Regions from separate parts of the Paraburkholderia sp. RL17-383-BIF-A genome, predicted to be linked through region 1. Evidence: riboswitches for the same ligand, from Rfam matches in the RefSeq annotation. Region 1 holds a riboswitch; the other holds the start of a gene.
The links. Region 1 has a riboswitch for cobalamin ahead of P0D71_RS10835 (TonB-dependent receptor domain-containing protein). Riboswitches for the same ligand answer to the same signal wherever they lie in the genome.
Positions count from the first base shown of each region.

Region 1 (6,008 bases):
TGCCGACCTGCATGATCGACGCCATTTGACCCGCGAGCTTCGACGCCGCGGCGAAATCGTGCGATTCGAGCACGATCTCCGTGCGGCCGCGCCACGCGGAAATGCGCCCGTCACGATCCGTTGTCGGATAGATCGAGAACGAGCCCGTGCGGGCCGTCACGCCGCTCACGCCCTTGGCCTTTTGCAGCGCCGAATCGGCGCGCTGATTCAGCGTTGACGTGAGCGCCGACGGATCGCTCGCTTCCTGCTCGTAGAACAGCGTGATATCGACAACGTCTTGCGGTACTTCGGCGCTGGCCTGCGCGTTCAGCGACAGCACACCTGCCGGCTGATACTGCATCATGCCTTGCGCGCGGGCCATGGCCGGCGTCAGGGCGAGCGCGGCAGGCGCGGCGCATACGAGAGCGAAAGCGAGTGCACGTGCGGTGTTTTTCGTCATTATTGGACTCCTTGCTTGAACAGGGGTTGTGCACGATCGGAGCAAGCGCCGCGCAGTGGCACGGCGTTTGCGAGTCCGTTAGGCGGTTGTAACCTGAGCTTGGTTCCCCGGTTTGACGTTGCTTTAACGTTTGCGCCTGCGTGAATACGTGGCGCGCATCAACTATCACGCGAGTTGTCACGCAACCTCAGGCGAGCCGCCTGGTGATGAAGCGCCATTCGGCTTCGGTCACCGGCGTGATCGACAGGCGGTTGCCTTTGGCGAGCACGCGCATGTCCTTGAGTTCGTCATGCTCGCGCAGCGCGGCGAGCGGAATCAGCGGGATCTTCTTCTTGAACACCACGTCGACGAGCACCCAGCGCGGCGATTCCTGCGAAGACTTCGCGTCGTAGTACGGACTCTTCTTGTCGAACTGCGTGGGGTCCGGATACGCGGTGGACGATACCTCCGCAATGCCCGCAATACCGGGCTCGGGACAGCTCGAGTGATAGAACAGTACGCCGTCGCCGACCTGCATCTGGTCGCGCATGAAATTGCGCGCCTGATAGTTGCGCACGCCGGTCCACGGCAACGTGCGATGCGGTGCGTTGGCGAGATGATCGATGCTTGCCTCGTCCGGTTCGGACTTCATTAGCCAGTAGCGCATGAATCGAATTGAACGTAGTTGAACGTTAAGGGTTTGAAGATGCGGAAGAAATCGGCGTACAAGAAACATCGCGCAAAGACAGCGCGCAAAACTGGCACCCAAAGAAAAACGGCACCGAACCGAAGTCCGATGCCGTTCTAAATAAGGTCCCCGCCTTAGCCGCTAGGCCGGCATCCTGAACCGGGGGTTCAGAATTGGTCGCAGTTAGCAACACTTCGGGTACATCAGACAGAGTGACGCGCACACCCGTGCTACAAATTTCCGCAACCGTGCACATGGCATTGGTTCAAGGAATATATGACCTTGGCGAACCAGGCAGGGAAGCTAAACCGATAAAGCTAAATCACGAAAACGACCGATTGAACTCAAACGTTTGCAGAATCTTGGACGCCTTGTCCTCACACATTCCGTTTGAATCCGCCGCCGATCTCAGGACCGGCCGCACGATAACACACGTTACTTACTGCATGCTGTACTGCTGAATCACAGTACCTAGTTGTTCGTTCATTTGATGCATTGTACGCCGGATTTCCTCAGCGGGAAATGCTTCTCCGTGTCTCACGCTCGATTGCAGCCTAAGCAGTTCCGATGCCAGCGACAGCGCAGCCATGACAGCAATGCGATCCGTGCCGCGCACGTTGCTGTTGTTACGGATCTTCGACATTTCGGCGTCGACGCGTGCGACCGCTTCAAGCAGCGCGCCTTCCGTTTCCGGCGAGCAGGCGAGGCGATAGGGCACGCCGAGAATCGATACTTCGATCTGCTTGGTGGTCATGCATTTTCTCCGTGGCGGGTCTCGTCGCTCTCTGCTTCGACTTCGTGCGGGGCGGGCTCGAGCAGATCGAGCTGGCTGTCGGGCTCGCTGTTTGCGCGGGCACGCGGCAGCTTTTCGAGGATCGCATTCAGGCGCACCTGGGCGTCGTCGATCTTTGCCGACAGCGCGTCGCGTTCCGCCTGCAGCGCATTGCGTTCCTCGCGCAGCATTGCAAGTTCCGTGCGCGTGGCTTCGACGTCGGCGCGCGATTGGGCGAGCTGCTCTTCGAGCGCGAGTCGCGCTTCATTGTGGCGTTGGCTGATCGCGATCAGCTTGCCGATATTCTGTGAAAGTGTTTCGAGTTCGGTGAGCATGTGCTGCGTCCTCTAAAGACATCGCATTTTAGCGCGGAATGTCGCAGGTTCCGACAATTGTCTCGTTTCGAGACGTAACAACATTGCTTTGTGCAGGCTTTTATCGACCATATGATGAAAAAGTACTCGTGCGTCGGACAATAGCCTGCACTTAACAGAACGGTAGTCTGCGGTCCCACTCATTCTTGACGGACCCCGAGGCCGCTCCTAAACTGGCCGCACTCTGGTGCCCGCGTGCGCTTTTCAACGGCGCGCGCAGTTAAACGGGAAGCAGGGGGCGCGGTTCGCCAGAACGCGCCAACCTGCGCTGCCCCCGCAACGGTAAGCGACCGCATTCGTCATGCAAGTCGATCCTGATCGCGTGTTGGAAGTTCAACTCGCGAGTGTGCCACTGCGCGTCACGCGTGGGAAGGCGGGATCGATATGTCGTCAGCCCGGATACCGGCCAGAGGGAGAGGCACGTCACGCGCGAAAATGTTAAATACGCGGGCGCCTCGTTACGCATCGGCCTGCGGGGAAGCAGGCCGCGCACGCTACCCACAGGACTTTTACCCCATGCTGTCCCCCATCGCTCGTGCGGCGGTGCTTGCCTTCGCGGGCCTGCCGATCGTTGCGCACGCGCAAGCTGCACCTTCATCTTCTGCGTCGGCGGCGGATGCGTCGCCTGCGGTGTTGTCATCGATCGTGGTGACCGCCGAGCGCGGGCCGCAGTCACTCGCCGATGCGATCCCGCAGACCGCGCTGTTCGACCAGCAGGATCTCGCCGACACCACCGCGACCGATTTGCCCGGCCTGCTGCAACTCGCGCCAGGCGCGCAAATCTCGCGTACAGGTGGCCCCGGTTCGACGACGAGCCTCTTCCTGCGCGGCGCGTCCTCGACGCAATCGCTGCTGCTGATCGACGGCGTGCGCGTCGATTCGGTGAGCCTGGGTTCCGCGCAACTCGCGCAGATTCCGCTCGACCAGGTCGATCACGTCGAGGTGGTGAACGGCAACGTGTCGGCGTTGTACGGTTCCGGTGCGATCGGCGGCGTGGTGCAGGTGTTCACGAAAGACGGCGGCGACCATCCGCCGCGTTTCAATTTTTCGCTCGGCTACGGCAGCTATCACACGCAGACGCAGCAGGCGGGCGTGAACGGCGCATTGGATAAAGACGGCAAGACGACCTTCAGCATTTCGCTCGCGCGCTCGAAGGACGACGGCTTTTCATCGCTCAATCCGCGTGAGGCGCCCGGCGCCAATCCGAATGCGAACGGCTATCTGAACGAGAGCATCTCGGCCTCGTTGCGCCACAAGTTCAGCGACAAATGGGATGCCGGCGCGAGCTACTTCCAGTCGAACGGCAACAACAGCTACGACAACGCGTACGGACTGCCGACCGATCTGAACAACCTGTATAGCAAAGTGCGCCAGGTCTCGGTGTTCGCGAACGGCAAGCTGACCGACTGGTGGACGACTCACTTCATCGTCTCCGAAGGCGACGACCGCAGCGTGTCGAACACCAACGGCGTCTATAACGGCCGCTTCGATACCGACAATCGCCAGTACACGTGGCAGAACGATTTCGCGCTGGCCGCGCAGCAGAAGCTGCAGGTCGGCTACGAGCATCTCGACCAGAGCCTCGACTCGGATACGTTCGCGGCGCCCAACCGGCATGTGGATTCGGGCTTTGTCGGCTATACGGGGCGCTTTGGGCGCAACCAGATTCAGGCCAACGTGCGGCGCGACCAGTATTCCGATTTCGGCGGAGCGAACAGTTACTATCTTGGCTACGGCTTCGACATCACCAGCCATTGGAAGGTGAGTGCAAGCTACTCGGATTCGTTTCGCGCGCCGAGTTTCGACGATCTGTACTATCCGCTCAGCGGCAATCCGTCGATTCAGCCGGAGCGCAGTCATTCGATCGAAGCCGCGCTGCAGTACGCATCGAATGCGCTCGGTGTGATGCGTGTCACCGCATTCCAGACGCGCTATTCGAATCTGATTAACTACGAGCAGGTAACGCCCGGCATCTATCTGGCCGAGAATGTCGGCCATGCGAAGGTGCAGGGACTCGAAGGATCGTGGAGCGGGCATGTCGGCAAGACGGACGTGCGCGCCTCGGTAACACTGCAAAACCCGGTCGACCTCGACAACGATGTCGACCTCGTGCGGCGCGCGCGGCGCTTCGGCTCGCTGACGGTGAACCGGAGTATCGCCGGGTGGCGCGTCGGCGGCGAATGGATCGTGAGCGGTCCGCGTGACGACAGCAGCGGCAAGCTGGGCGGCTATGGCGTGGTGAATCTGTCGGCGCGCTACAACATCACGAAAGCATGGTACGTTGCCGCGCAAATCCAGAATCTGTTCAACAAGGACTATGAAACGGCCTACTCGTATAACTCGCCGCGGCGCGGTGCGTATCTCACGGTTGGTTGGCAGCAGCAGTAGTGGGCACGCCTTGTTGAGACTGCGCGGATGAGCCGCTCTATGAGCCGATCCACTAGCCGCCACTCGGATTCGATGCCCGCAACGCTGCGCGTGATGAGCGCGAAGCGCGCGGCCGCGATCTGGCTTGCGCTTGCCGTGATCGCGCTGGCGGTGCTGATGGCGTCGCTCGCGTTGGGGAGCGTCTCGCTCGCGCCGATGCGCGTGCTGGCGGCGCTGATGCCCTCGCATGCGCCGTCTGGCGGCGCCTCCGATCTGACTGCGGAGATCGTCCGCACGCTGCGCTTGCCGCGCGCGGTGGCCGGCTTTGCCTGCGGCGCGTTGCTCGCATTGGCCGGCGCGCTGCTGCAGGTGCTGTTGCGCAATCCGCTCGCCGAGCCGTATGTGTTGGGTGTGTCGGGCGGCGCCGCGACTTTCGCGCTCGTCGCGATGATCGCCGGTTGCGCATGGTGGATCGTCGACGCGAGCGCCTTCGCCGGCGCCTTCGTGTCGATCCTGCTGGTGCTCGGCCTCGCGCGCCGTGAGTTGTGGCGCGGCGAGCCGCAGGACACGTCGCCGCGTCTGCTGCTCACCGGCGCGGTGATCGCCGCGGGTTGGGGCGCGCTCATCACCTTGCTGCTCAATCTCGCGCCCGACAACCGCTTGCGCGGCATGCTGTTCTGGCTCACGGGCGACCTCAACGGCGGCACGATGCCGTGGACGGCGCTCGCCGCGCTCGTCATCGTGCTGGTTGCGATCGTGCCCGCCGCGCCGCGTCTGAACGTGCTGCTGCGTGGCGACGCCGCCGCGCAGGCGTTAGGTGTCGCGGTCATGCCCTTGCGTTTGCGCGTATATCTGGTGGCGTCGCTGGCGGCGGCCGCGGCGGTGACGACGGCGGGCACCATCGGCTTTGTCGGACTGGTCGTGCCGCACATGCTGCGGCTCGCGTTCGGCAACGATCAGCGCATGCTGCTGCCGGCCGCGGCGCTCGGCGGCGGCGTCGCGGTGATGGGCGCGGACCTGATCGCGCGCACGGTGATTGCGCCGGCGCAATTGCCGGTTGGCGTGATCACCTCGATCATCGGCGTGCCGGTGTTTCTGTGGATGCTGTTGCATAGGCGCCGATAATGCAAACCTTCAACGCATCTCAAGCCACACTCAGCGCGCAACATCTGACCTTGCGTGCCGGCGCGCGCACTTTGCTCGACGCCTTCACGCACACGTTCTACGAAGGCGAGATCTGGTGCGTGGCCGGACCGAACGGCGCGGGCAAGACGACCTTGCTCTCCACCCTTGCGGGTCTGTTGCAACCGTCGGCGGGCCATGTCGAACTCGACGGCGTACGCGTGGCCGACTGGCCGCCGCTCGCGCTCGCGCAGCGCCGCGCGCTGA
Region 1 covers NZ_JARESR010000007.1:114,505-120,512, reverse strand. The annotation lists gene P0D71_RS10860 (SIMPL domain-containing protein) at 1-439, opposite strand, end outside; gene P0D71_RS10855 (EVE domain-containing protein) at 627-1,085, opposite strand; RNA gene ssrS (6S RNA) at 1,229-1,410, opposite strand; gene P0D71_RS10845 (cell division protein ZapA) at 1,546-1,860, opposite strand; gene P0D71_RS10840 (ATPase) at 1,857-2,213, opposite strand; cobalamin riboswitch at 2,421-2,677, shown strand; gene P0D71_RS10835 (TonB-dependent receptor domain-containing protein) at 2,769-4,640, shown strand; gene P0D71_RS10830 (FecCD family ABC transporter permease) at 4,680-5,744, shown strand; gene P0D71_RS10825 (ABC transporter ATP-binding protein) at 5,744-6,008, shown strand, end outside.

Region 2 (6,008 bases), on a different contig from region 1:
AGAAGCAGTCGTCTGCGTTCGCGGTGAACACAAGAACCAATAACGTGAAGGCAACCACCAGGCGGCCTAAAAATCCGGTCGCCTCTCCGTACAGTCTGTGTCTTCTCATTCTTATTCCTATAGGTTATTTGCTTGACGCACAGGTAACCTATAGGGATCACGATTACCGCAGAATGCGATAACTCCTAAAATCACGCTCTCCGTGCATTCACATAAACCATGGCTTGGGAATATCGACACGAGGCGTAGGAATTTATAACGACAACCGTCAGATACCGCGAACTGCAATTAGTGAAATGGCGAACGCAAGACGAATGGAGGTACAGCGTAGTCCCTCGCACCACGAACCTCGGTAGCGATTAGCATCACTCGCGAATACGTTTCGCCCCGACAGGGACATGTCACTTCTTTGCCAGTTGACGCATAGGGCTCTAGGTCCGATTTTCCTTGATAGCCACCAACTTCAGGATATAAACGCCCCATGGGCCAGTCGCCTCATGGACACGAAGCCGGCCGTAGGCTCGATTGCCCGGAATATTCGAGGCCGGTCCGCATACCCTGATTGTGTCCCGGATGAAATCATCCCTAAACTCAACGCCAAACCGGCATCCCTTCCTGCCGCCGATTCGCTCGTATGTGACATCGAAAGTTCGTGAAGACTGCGCGGTGAAGCGTGGCAGGGCCAATATGCATTGCCATACGGCGGCACACACAAGCAGTCCCATGGCTACCGAAGTTACTGTGATGTGAGCAGCGATGTTTCTCAGCGGCTCGCGAAGTCTCTTGAATGTGTAGGCCCAAAGCAGACCAAGCACCACCGAGAAATCGCCTAGATACACGTCCCGGATTACCCACACGCCAACGTGGCAGTTGACGGACAGCACTACTCCGGTGAACCACACGAGAATAGGCAGGATAAATAGGCGCAAAGGCGTTCGAGTGGAACCGTTCTCTGATTTGCTTTCCTCACTGAATGTCATTTGCTCGCTTAGCTATGCGTCAAAGCCGTATTCTTTCACCTTGCGTCGTAGGGCTATCTCACATTTGAAATGCGGGGCGGTTTATCGATGAGAGGGGCAGTGCCTTGCATCGGTACTTCGGTCAGCAGTAGCGGTGGGTAATCAGTTTGACCTCCAGTCAGCGAATACCCGCACACCTTCCAGCAAGACGCGTGGGGTTAGCGCGAGCCAGTAGCTAAAGTCCGGTACCCCGCATTCGATGGGCTCCGCCTGTCGGTTCCTCGGCGATCGCGTTCGACCGCATTCCCGCGCCCATGCGGGCGGGCTCGAATCGGCTAAGCGCAAGTGGTCTGAACCTGGCAAGTACTGTCGCGGACGTGCTGAATACCATTGGAGCGGTAATTGCGAGTGTCGCCGATGCGTTGGCCCGGTTCAGGCGCAGGTGGCGGCGCCCTGGGCAAATACGACGGCCCTCCGTTGGACTCAACCAGCCCATTAGTTCTTGACCTGACCGGCTCAGGAATAAACCTGCCCCCTGAACACCAGCGCGACTTATTTCGACCTGAACAACAACGGCTTTGCCCGACAAACCGGCTGGATTGGCGCGGGCATAGGATTGCTCTGCTTTGCCCCCGACGACCGGGCCGCGAAGCTGGGACGTCTCAATGCTGGAACTTTATCCACAGATTCTGTGCTCAAGCCTGTGGATAACCACCCCACAACAGCCCCAACTCCTTGACGCACAAACCTTCTCGCCCCCCGCGCGCAAACAGCGACGAGCCAGGCAGAGAACGCCGGGCACAACCACCGAGGCGGTTGCGCCCATCGCCTCCACCAACCATCAAGCCGACTACACCGCCGGCCGACCGCCCAACCGCATAAACGCACCGCGCTCAACGAGCGCGCCGAACAGCAGTCCAATCGTCGTCCACATGATCGCCTGCATACCCAACGCCGCCACACGGAACTTCCACAGCAGCGCCGCCGGAAAACCCTCCGGCACTTCATTGAAAGACGGCATCGACAGTTGCACCGCTGCGATAATCACGACAAACACCAACCCCGCCACAATCGAGCCATTCCACGAGCCGAGTTTCGCGGCCACACGGCGCCGCACCTTGAGCGAAAACACCATCGCGGCCAGCGAGATCGCAATCATCAGGAAGAACAGGCCCGTGCGCGTCCCGATCGTCTCCGGGTCGCCGACCGCAGGCGGGTTCGCCGGATACTTCAGGTTGGGAACGACCGCCAGCGCAATGAACGCACCGAGCGCCAGCCACGCGGACAACGCGCGTGCGCTCAATGCCCCCGCGCGCCCATACGCGTAAGCGAACACCAACGAGAACAACCCGCCAAACGCCGCGCCGTACACCGCCACCCCGGTCAACAGGCCGAGTCCTTGTTGCGTCTCGCGGCTCACCATCGCGGGTTCGGGCGCCTCGTCTTTCGCGGCATCGGCCCTTTCTTCGAATGAGATCGCCTGATTGACTTGCGGCTCGCCCGCGACCCGGGCGAAGCCGAACGTGAGCAGTCCCGCGGCGATGCCTGCCAGCATCCCGCGCACCAACAATTTACCGACCATGTCCGACTCCGTTAGTGACAGGGAAAGCCGAGCAGATGGCGACCGTCGTGCACGAACTCATGCACGTACATGCCGGGCACCAGCGATGTGGCGCCCTGTTCCGCACCCACGAAGTAAAGCGCGAGCAACAGCAGCAGCCCCCCGAACACGACCCACGGCAGCAACTCGCGCAGCGGAATCGGCGTGGGTTCAAAAACGGGCTGAGAAGCGGCCTGCGAAGCGGGATCGAAAACAGCTGTCATGATGGACATCTCCTGGGGTTACGCGCCCCGATAGTCGTTGCAGAGGAATGATGCGAAGCTCAGGTCTGGCTTTCGGCATGTGCTGCCGATTACAGTGGCGCGACCGCGCCGGGTTTTCACCGGCTTCCGTGCTTCGCAGTCCGGCTATTCTACGCGCTAAACTCCGGCACCCGGCAACGCAAAGCGGACGCACCCTTCTTGCCTACGCTCCTTTTCGGCGCAGCCTCACAGGAAATGAACAGAGTGGACATACGGCTATTACTGATCAGCCACGCATCGACCGCAGCCCAACGTGCAGGCCGTTTCCCCGCCGATGACCCGCTCGACGCCCGCGCTATCGCAGAAGCCCGCGCCCACGCCACGAACACACGTCTGGCGATCGCGGAAAGCGCGTCAGCCTATGTGAGCCCGGCCGTCTGCGCACGAGATACGGCGGCGGCCCTCGGCCTCGCCGCGTCGGTCGATGTCGCGCTGGCGGACATGAACTATGGCCATTGGCGAGGGCGGCGGCTTGCCGATCTCGAAGCCGAAGCGCCGCAAGACCTCGCCGCATGGATACGCGATCCCGACGCCGCGCCGCACGGCGGCGAGTCGTTCAGTCAGCTCGTGAAGCGGGTAGGAGAATGGCTCGTTGCGCTAGGCGGCACGCCCGACCTTGCATCGGCCGATATGTGCAACGTGGTCGCCGTCACGCACGCGCCGCTTCTCAGAGCAGCGATCGTGTATGCGCTGGGGGCATCGCCCGTGGTGTTTTCGCGCATTGAAATCGCACCGCTTTCGATGATCGAGTTGCGGCGCTCATCACGCGGCTGGTCGTGGTGGCCGGCGACGCATTAGCCGCTTTCACGCCGCAGCCCGATTCACTTACCCGACACCACCAGGCGCAACTTGTTCGAACCCGTCGGCGTTACGGTAATGTCGGTCCGCTTGCCCTTCGCGCCGAGATAAAAGTGCTGCCGTCCCGGCGAATTCTGGTCGTGTGTCGCGTCGGGCAAACACGACGCGACGTCCGCCGCGACCGCTTGCAGCGCGTCCGCATTTGAACCGGCGTCGTGATGCGGCGTCCACGTGCATTGATAGCTGCCGTGGCTCGCCGAACATTGCGCGTCGTCGCCGTAGGGTTGCGCGACGCCTTTGCCATCGTCCGGCGTCAACGACACGAGGCCGCCAGGCGCCGCCGCTACGATGCGTTTCAGTGATGCACAGGGGCTAGGCGCGTCGTCGGCATTGGCGCTGCACGGCAGCAACGCGCCGAATGATGCAGCGGCAAGCGCGGAGGCAAGCAATCGGGTTCTGTTCATGTCGGCGCGGTCCTCGAAGTGGCTTACAAGTAGCATGAAGCGAAGTAGCACGCTTCGTGCCCATGCGCGCCGAGCGCCTCACACACGCTCTCGCGCCACGCGCATCACAGACCCGCACCAAACAAAGCAGCCAGTCCTTGAGGCGATGAGAAAATCCCTTTGGCATCGTGCCCGACACCATCGATCACGAACGTCCGATGCGTCGCCAATCCTTCCGCATGCCGCGCCGCCATATAACGCGCATAAGCGAGTCCTCGCCCGAGACGGTGGCTTCCTTGCGTTTGCGCGGCGCATGAACGGTCGAGCGCCGGATGCTGCGGATCGTAATCCGCGCCGCCGAGCAGCACGGTGACGTCGCGTTGCGCGTAGCGCGCTTCGAGCGCCGCCGCGGAACCAGCGTCGCCCGACTCGCGCGCGTAAGCCGGCAAATCTTCGAGCCCGTACTTCCAGCGATTGAACGACGGGCACATCGCCCTATCGAACTCCGCGAACTCGCCAGAGGCTGTAGGTCGCAGCGCATCGAAATACACATACGACGAAGGATTCGCCACCACGTATCGCAGCACAATGCCGCGTGCGGTGAGCGGTGCCTCGCTGCGCGCGACCACCGCATAGCGCTGCACGACCTGCCCGCCGCCCGAGTGCCCGGCGACCACCACCTCGGCGAGCGACGCGAACTGCTCGCGTGATGCGAGCGTGTGCACAATGGCGTCGAGTACATCGAATGAACTGATCGGCGCGGGACCTTCGGCGTTTTCGCCGCCCATCCAGCTCGTCCAGTCCCAATGCAATGTGGACGGCGGCAACGCATGCGCTTCGACATCCGCGGTCGCGAGAAACTGCGGCACGATCAGCAGCGTATCGGCCGCGCTGCCGCCGGCAAGTGCGCACGACCGCTCGGCGAGATCAAAGTAAGTGTCGCCGTTGCGCAGGCGGCCGTGAATCAGAATCACGGCGCGTCGAACGTCGCGCGTCGGCGCCAGCCAGTCGCCATTCGCGAACACGGGCACAGTGCCGCTGCCGGCTCGCGTCGTGACGTTCAGATGCCGGCTCGCGACCACCGCCACCGGACGTTCATTCGGCGCTCGCTCGTCGTCTGTCATCAAGTACTGGGTCATGCAATACGCTCGTGGTTGATCAATGAGTGGCGGGCCTCGGCGCAGTGTCACCCGCCATACGTCCGGCACGCGTGAAGTACACCATCGCGAGCGACACAAAACCGGCAAAAATCAGGTAAAACGCGGGCGTAAGACTACTGCCTGTCACGCGCGTCAAGCCGGTAATGGTGAGCGGCGCCATGCCGCCGAACAGCGTCACCGCAATGTTGTACGACAGCGCCACGCCCGCCGACCGGCTGCGCACCGGAAACAAGGTGGCGAGCATGCCGGGATGCGCACCGGACATCGCGGCGAGAAACACCGTCGCGACCATCTGCGCGATGAAGAGATGCCCCGGCGTCGGATTCGTCACGACGAAGTGATAAAGCGGGTACACGCAAACCATCCACGCAATCACGATCGGATAGAACAGCTTGTACGCGCCATAACGATCGGCGAGCTTGCCCGATAGCGGAAACAGAAACAGATTGAGCACACCCGACACGAACGCGCCGAGCAACGCCGTAGAGAGCGGCAGATGCAATTGCCGCTCGACATACACCGACAGATACGAGTGCCACACGTAATTGGTCGCCGCGCCGATGATGATCACGCCCATCGCGCAGACCGCCGCATCGCCGTTGTCACGGAAGAACTGGCGGATCGTGACGAGCGGCGGCTTGTCCTTGTGGTCGAGCAGGCGCTCGAACTCCGGCGACTCGGCCACGCGATGGCGAATATAAAACCCAAACGGCCCGGCCAACGCACCAAACAGAAACGGCAGACGCCAGCCCCACGCCACGAGTTGCTCATGCGTGAGCTGCGTG
Region 2 covers NZ_JARESR010000035.1:77,059-83,066, reverse strand. The annotation lists partial or broken gene P0D71_RS29950 (DUF6531 domain-containing protein) at 1-109, opposite strand, end outside; gene P0D71_RS29945 (CbtA family protein) at 1,810-2,541, opposite strand; gene P0D71_RS29940 (CbtB domain-containing protein) at 2,553-2,783, opposite strand; adenosylcobalamin (AdoCbl) riboswitch at 2,786-2,938, opposite strand; gene P0D71_RS29935 (histidine phosphatase family protein) at 3,027-3,620, shown strand; gene P0D71_RS29930 (hypothetical protein) at 3,644-4,084, opposite strand; gene P0D71_RS29925 (alpha/beta hydrolase) at 4,189-5,202, opposite strand; gene P0D71_RS29920 (MFS transporter) at 5,222-6,008, opposite strand, start outside.
Region 2: another riboswitch for cobalamin. It lies ahead of P0D71_RS29940 (CbtB domain-containing protein); the one in region 1 lies ahead of P0D71_RS10835 (TonB-dependent receptor domain-containing protein).